DNA from 3 places in the Rhodococcus sp. IEGM 1354 genome. Region 2 is predicted to be linked to each of the others. Evidence: predicted binding sites of a transcription regulator. Region 2 holds the regulator's gene; each other region holds the start of a gene.
What was found. The regulator LexA, encoded in region 2, represses DNA repair genes until DNA is damaged. The targets are predictions, from matches to a motif close to CGAACANNTGTTCG.
Positions count from the first base shown of each region.

Region 1: a site for LexA is predicted at 898-911, ahead of QM588_RS16315 (HNH endonuclease signature motif containing protein). Genes of this name have one in related genera too.
Region 3: a site for LexA is predicted at 1,220-1,233, ahead of QM588_RS21185 (HNH endonuclease signature motif containing protein). Genes of this name have one in related genera too.

Region 1 is NZ_JASHKT010000006.1:421,078-423,288, reverse strand. It holds gene QM588_RS16320 (cryptochrome/photolyase family protein) at 1-360, shown strand, start outside; gene QM588_RS16315 (HNH endonuclease signature motif containing protein) at 926-2,211, shown strand, end outside.
Region 2 is NZ_JASHKT010000005.1:15,739-17,949, forward strand. It holds gene nrdR (transcriptional regulator NrdR) at 1-99, opposite strand, end outside; gene QM588_RS12170 (hypothetical protein) at 199-588, opposite strand; gene lexA (transcriptional repressor LexA) at 988-1,665, shown strand; gene QM588_RS12180 (acyl-CoA dehydrogenase family protein) at 1,745-2,211, opposite strand, start outside.
Region 3 is NZ_JASHKT010000011.1:53,049-55,259, reverse strand. It holds gene QM588_RS21185 (HNH endonuclease signature motif containing protein) at 1-1,189, opposite strand, end outside; gene QM588_RS21180 (arsenic resistance protein) at 1,405-2,211, shown strand, end outside.

The DNA of each region.
Region 1 (2,211 bases), on a different contig from region 2:
CGAGCGTTGACCGAGTGGTTCGCCACGGCTTTCGTCGACGGATTCGCCTGGGTGATGCCGGTGAACGTCATCGGCATGAGTCAACACGCAGACGGCGGCGTGATTGCCACCAAGCCCTACGCCTCGGGCGGGGCGTACCTCAACCGCATGACCGACTACTGCAAGCCGTGCGAGTTCAACCCGAAGAAACGACTGGGCGACGACGCCTGCCCCTTCACCGCCGGCTACTGGGCATTCGTGCACAGGCATCGCGAGATGTTGGCACTGAACCACCGCACCGCGCGACAGGTGTCGTCCATGAACCGATTGAACGACCTCGAGCAGGTGTTGGAACAGGAGCGGCAACGCGAGGTGTACTGACGCGCCCTCGACTATCGCGAGTATCGACTCGGGAGGAGGCTCGGCGGCAGTGAGATCAGCCCTGCCTTGCGCGGCGTCGTGGGCACCGACTGCGCGACGCCCACCACGCCGGCTGAGACGCTGCCACGAGGACCGAGCATGTTCCACCTGTCGCAGCCGACAGTGCATTCAGTCCGCCGCGCACAGAGGATCCCCGAACAACTCAGTAGAGCAGCAGAATTGGCAGATCGCTCGAGCGCAGGTTCGGGCGTCGCCGTCGGCGATACCGAGCGGACTCTTGGGGGCATTGCGCTCTGCACCGAATCGTCGTCGCGAGATCACACCGCCGCGGTCTCACCCCGGCTCGGTACTCGGGCAACGTTCGGGGTCGATGGGTCCGGTCCACATGCACCGATGCTCGGGTGTACTTCTCGTCGAAGTATCGCGGTCTTGTGCGGTCGCCGGAGAGATCGAGCCTCTACCATGCGCCACCGACAGGTTCGGACTATCGAATCCTTATGCACTGCAATAGTTTTCGATTGCACCATCATTGTGTATCGAACGCACGTTCGATAAACTTCTTCCTATGACCACGGAGATCTGGCAACTGAGCGAAGCAGAACTGCTCGCCGACGCTGCCGCGGTCTCCCACGACATCCAATTGCTGGAAGCCCGGCGGATCGCATTGGTCGCCGAGATCGACACCCGCGTCTCGCGGGAGAAACTCGGCTTCCCCGGGCCCGCCGGTTGGCTCACCTCCACCACCCTCCTCACCCCCAGCAAAGCGAACAAGATCGTCGCCCTCGCCCGCGGACTGAAGAACTTCCCCGACATCGCCGACGCAGTGGACACCGGCGTCATGACCATCGACCACGCCGCCCTGATCCTCACCTTCGCCGAAACACCACCCAAACTCCTCCCTAGAGCCGGTCAAGACATCGCCCGCACCGCGATGATCACCGCCGCCACCGGGCCCGGGGCACGCACCGACAAGATCCGTGAAGCGATCACCAAACTCAAAGACACCTACGGCAGCGACAAGCCGCCCCCTGAGGACACCGACCGCAACGAACTGTTCGCATCGAAGATGCTCAACCAACGCCTCTGCCTCAAAGCCGACTTCGATGCCGTCACCGCAGAAAAGCTATTCACCGCACTCTCACCGTTGACCGAACCCCGGCCCGCAGCCGACGGCACCCCCGACGAACGCAGTCCCGCGCAACGCCGCGCCGAGGCATTCGGGCAGATCCTCGACCACTACCTTGCTACCAAGGATCGCCCCACCGAAGGCGGCGAAAGACCGCACATCAACCTGCACATCCGGTTGCAGGACCTCCACAGCCTGAGCGGTCAGAACACCGACGACATCACCGACGACATCACCGACGACGAAACCACCCGCACAGCAGCAGAATCCGACAACGCCGATCCATTCGACCCGGTGGACATCGACGCCGGCAACCCGATCCACTCCGACCCAATACACTCCGACCTGACCGAGTCGGACGCGGCGGATGAACTCCAGACCGGCAGTGCTGCCGGACCGAGCCAGGATCGCAGCGCGTATCAGGACCTGTTCGGCGATGGCACCACCGTCGGGTGGCTGCCCTGGATGGGACCACTCTCGCGCAACACCTCCCGCCAACTCGCCTGCGACTGTGTTCTCACCGCGATCGTCATGGACGAGAACGGCAACCCGTTGAACCTCGCCCGCACCGCCCGTACCGTCACCGCGAAACAGAAACGCGCCTTGACTGCCCGCGATCACGGTTGCGCGTTCCCGGGCTGTGGCAAACCCGCCGCCTGGACCGAAGGTCACCACATCTGGCACTGGGCCGACGGTGGCCCCACCGATATGGACAACCTGGTCCT
Region 2 (2,211 bases):
CTCGGGGCAGGACCGGCGTCGCCGTATTGCCTGACCCTCGTCCATCTCACGCGAATCCACCACGCGTGAGTCGGGGTGCCTGCAGAACGGGCAATGCATGAGGGAGCCTCCGTCGTAGCCGATACTCCGACGACGAACGTGCGCGTCGGGGCAGTCTTCGAGGATACTCAGCCACGCTGGGCACCATGGTGCCGGTGGTCATCTGCTGGGTGCGTACTCGACGAGCGCTCCGTCGTGAACCATGACCGCGCCGGCGGGCTGAGTGGCCGCGTCGGGTGTGGTCGCGCTCAGATTCGCGATGCCGATCAGACCGCCGGCCACGACGACCACAGCCAACATCCACAGAACGAGAGAGCGTGGGCGCACGGTCTGGCTCGCGAAATGGGCCGAGGTGTCGTCGAAGTCTCGATCCGCCATCTCGCGATCGGTGACGTCGGTCCAGGACTCGTCCACCACAGGCAAGCACGGGCCGTTCTGCGTCCGACGCGCGTGGTTCTGCAGCACGGGCCGCGAGCGCCGACGACGCTCGACGACACCGGATCGCGAACGCAAACCGGCAGTGGTGGGACGATCGGTGGTGATGGTCATCGGAACCTCGTCTTCGCTCGTTGGATCGATTGTTCGATCAGGCGTTCGATGGACGCTTGTTCGAAGTTCTATCACGCGCCTCCGACAAAGTCTGTAGAAAACGCGACACGAGTCGAACAGATGTTTGATTCAACAGCTGATACACGCTAGATTCGTGTCAGAAACCACACGCCACACGAGTCGACAACATCAACTCCAGTCCGCGTGGATCGATACCGCGTAGACCGAATCCAGCCGCATCAGCAGGAGGCCGACAGCATGAAGGACGAGACCTCGACGAGGTCCATCACCGGTTCCAGTACGACGGGTTCCACGAAAGCTGGTTCCACGCGAGCCGGATCCTCGACGGTCGGCAAGGCCGCGGCCGGAAAGCCGGCCGCCGAGCCTACCCCGAAGGCCATGGAGGTGGGCACCGACATCAGCGCGGGGCTCACCGAGCGCCAGCGGAAGGTGTTGGAGGTCATCCGGGCATCGGTCACCGAGCGCGGATACCCACCCAGCATTCGAGAGATCGGCGATGCCGTGGGCCTGACGTCGACGTCGTCCGTCGCCCATCAGTTGCGCACCCTGGAGCGGAAGGGATTTCTGCGGCGCGACGCCAACCGCCCCCGCGCGGTCGACGTTCGCGGACTCGACGAGGTGCAGGCCGATCAAGCTGCCGCCGCGGTCGACGGCTCGTCCGAGGATCAGGACCGGTTGCCGACTCCCACGTTCGTTCCCGTTCTGGGGCGGATCGCCGCGGGTGGTCCGATTCTGGCCGAGGAAGCCGTCGAGGACGTGTTCCCACTCCCCCGCGAGTTGGTCGGTCAGGGATCGTTGTTCTTGCTCAAGGTCGTCGGCGAGTCCATGATCGACGCGGCGATCTGCGACGGCGACTGGGTCGTCGTGCGTCAACAGTCCGTGGCCGACAACGGCGACATCGTCGCGGCGATGATCGAGGGTGAGGCCACGGTCAAGACGTTCAAGCGTTCCAAGGGTGAGGTGTGGCTCATGCCGCACAACCCACTGTTCGAGCCGATCCCGGGCAACAATGCTGCCATTCTCGGCAAGGTCGTCACCGTGATGCGCAAGCTCTGAACTCTGTTCGGACACAACGAAGAAGGGCCGCAGCACAGATGCTGCGGCCCTTCTCGTCGGTCCTGAACGATCGGCAGAATCAGAGATTCAGTCCGCGACCGATGATCTCCTTCATGATCTCCGTGGTGCCGCCGTAGATGGTCTGTACCCGAGAATCCATGTACGCCTTGGCGATCGGGTACTCCTTCATGTAGCCGTACCCACCGTGCAGCTGAAGGCATCGGTCGATGAGCTTGACCTGGTTCTCGGTGGTCCACCACTTGGCCATGGCAGCTTCCTGCACGGTCAACTTGCCGTCGTTGAGCAGTTCGATGAATTTGTCGACCATGATGCGGGTGGCGGTGGTTTCGGTAGCGAGTTCCGCCAACACGAATCGCGTGTTCTGGAACTTTCCGATCGACTTACCGAATGCCTTGCGGTCACGGCAGTACTGAATGGTCATCTCCAGTGCCGATTCCATGGCTGCAGCGGCAACGACGGCAATCGAGAGCCGCTCCTGGGGCAAGTTCTGCATCAGGTAGATGAAGCCCATGCCTTCTTCGCCGA
Region 3 (2,211 bases), on a different contig from region 2:
GATCGAGGTCGGCACCGTCTACCCACTCTGCATTGTCGTTGTGAGTTGTTGGTGCTGCCTTGTTCGCTGGTGCTGTCTTGTCCGTTATGTCAGCCGTCGGTGCCGTTGTGTTTGCTGCGGTGCCCGTGCCCGTATCCGTCTGCGTTGCCGGCGTATTCGATTCCGCTGCGTTCGTTTCCGCTGTATTCGATTCTGCCGAGTTCGACTGTGCCGGCTCGGGCTCTGTCGTGTTCGGCTCGGCAGTTGTATCAGTCGAGCGTTGTTCCCATTCCCCGGTTTCCGGGTTCTGCACTGCCAGCCCCAGTGTCTCGGCGAGGGTGACTGCTTCGGTGAGCAGAATCTGCCACTGACTGTTGCGGGCTAGTTCCCGAGCGAGGTCGGGGTCGATGGAACCGTGCCCGGCCAGATAGGCCGGATTCGCGAGCAGCCCGATGAGGGTTGCGATGTCGACGGTGATCATCGTCAACGGCACCCGACGATCCGGCAGCTCTGCATTTTTCTTCGGGCAGTCTTCACGTTGACACAGGCATACCAACCGGGGTTCTCCGTGCATCCGCGCCATGAACGCATCACACAGTCGTTCCTGCTTACCGCGGGGGTCTTTCGGGCACAGCGTGTCGGCCATTTCCTCCAGGAGCTGCCATGCGGCGGCGGCTTCGGGGGCGGTCAATTCTGCTCGGATCCGGGCCAATTCACCGGCCGGGGCGTAGGAAACATTGCGGAACTTCTTCGCGAATTCCCGCAACGCCGCTGCTTCCTCCGGCGCGACCCGCAGCAGAATGTCCCAGATCTCCTTCTCCAACGGCCCCGGTGAGAGTCGGCGCGCGGCTTCGACGATCTCGTCCTCGACCGACCGCACGATGTCGTCCGAGAGGTTGTCGAGAATCCGGCACGCCACCCTCACTCGCGGAAGGTCGATCTCACCGGCCTCGAATGCTTTCTTCACCAGCGGCAGTCGAGTGTGCAGGGCAACCCCGACAGAGATGTAGGTCTCGGCGACCGTCGCCGAGCACCCCAACGCCACCGCCATCTCGGTGCGTCCGTACCGGCTGTAGTGTCGATGCTTCGCATCCTGGGCGATACAGGTGAGGTGGAAGTCGTAGCAGGCAGCGATCTTTCGAGCCGCATGCCGATTCTCTTCCCGCGCGGCAGCGGTCAACGCATCCAACGACACCACTGGTGCAGCCATTCTTCTCACCCCCCGGTGACCCGCAATCGAAGAACATGCGTTCGAACTGAAAGAAGACTATCTCGACCCACCGACAAGAACGCCGAGCCCTTCGAACCCCAGGTCGTCGCACCGACGTGACCCTGATCGGGAACGCCTAGCCACATGCCCCGAATATCCGACAACGCCTATCCTCGGTACGTGCCCACCCTCTGCACTTCACCGACGAGTACCACGTGACCGGTTCGGCAGTGGCGTGGCTGGAGAAGTTCCAGATCCCGCTGTATCTACTGGCGTTGGCCGCCGGAGTTGTTGTCGGGTTGGCGGCACCGGCATCGGCTCCCGCATTCGAGATCGCCATCAATCCGGTGCTGATCGTCTTGCTCTACGCGACGTTCCTCGCAGTTCCGTTCTCCGCCATCGGTGTATCGCTTCGCGACACGAGTTTCTTGCTCAGCGTCGTGGTGCTCAATTTCGTACTCGTTCCGATCGTCGTGTTCGGTCTCACCCGGTTCGTTGCGAGTAACGAAGCGGTGCTCGTCGGGATACTTCTGGTTCTGTTGGCTCCATGCATCGACTACGTCATCGTTTTCAGCGGATTGGCCGGGGCTGCTTCGGAACGACTTCTCGCCGCTGCTCCGTTGCTGATGCTGCTGCAGATCGCGTTCTTGCCGCTGTATCTGTGGTTGTTCGTAGGACCCGAGCTGGTGAAGATCATCGACGTCGCACCGTTCGTCGAGGCGTTCTTCCTGCTGATCGCGCTGCCACTCACGTTGGCAGCGGCAACTCAATGGTTGGCACGACGCAGACGCCTCGGCACTCGCATCATGGACGCCATGGCTGCGGCGATGGTGACGATCATGATGGCAACCCTCGCAGTTGTGGTCGCATCTCAGGTCGACGCGGTCCGCAGCGAAGGATCTCAGCTGATCGCAGCAGTGCCGATCTTCGTCGCGTTTCTGGTCGTCATGGCTGTCGTGGGACTCGCGACGGCTCGGGTCACCCACCAGGACGTATCCGCGACCCGGGCTTTGATCTTCTCC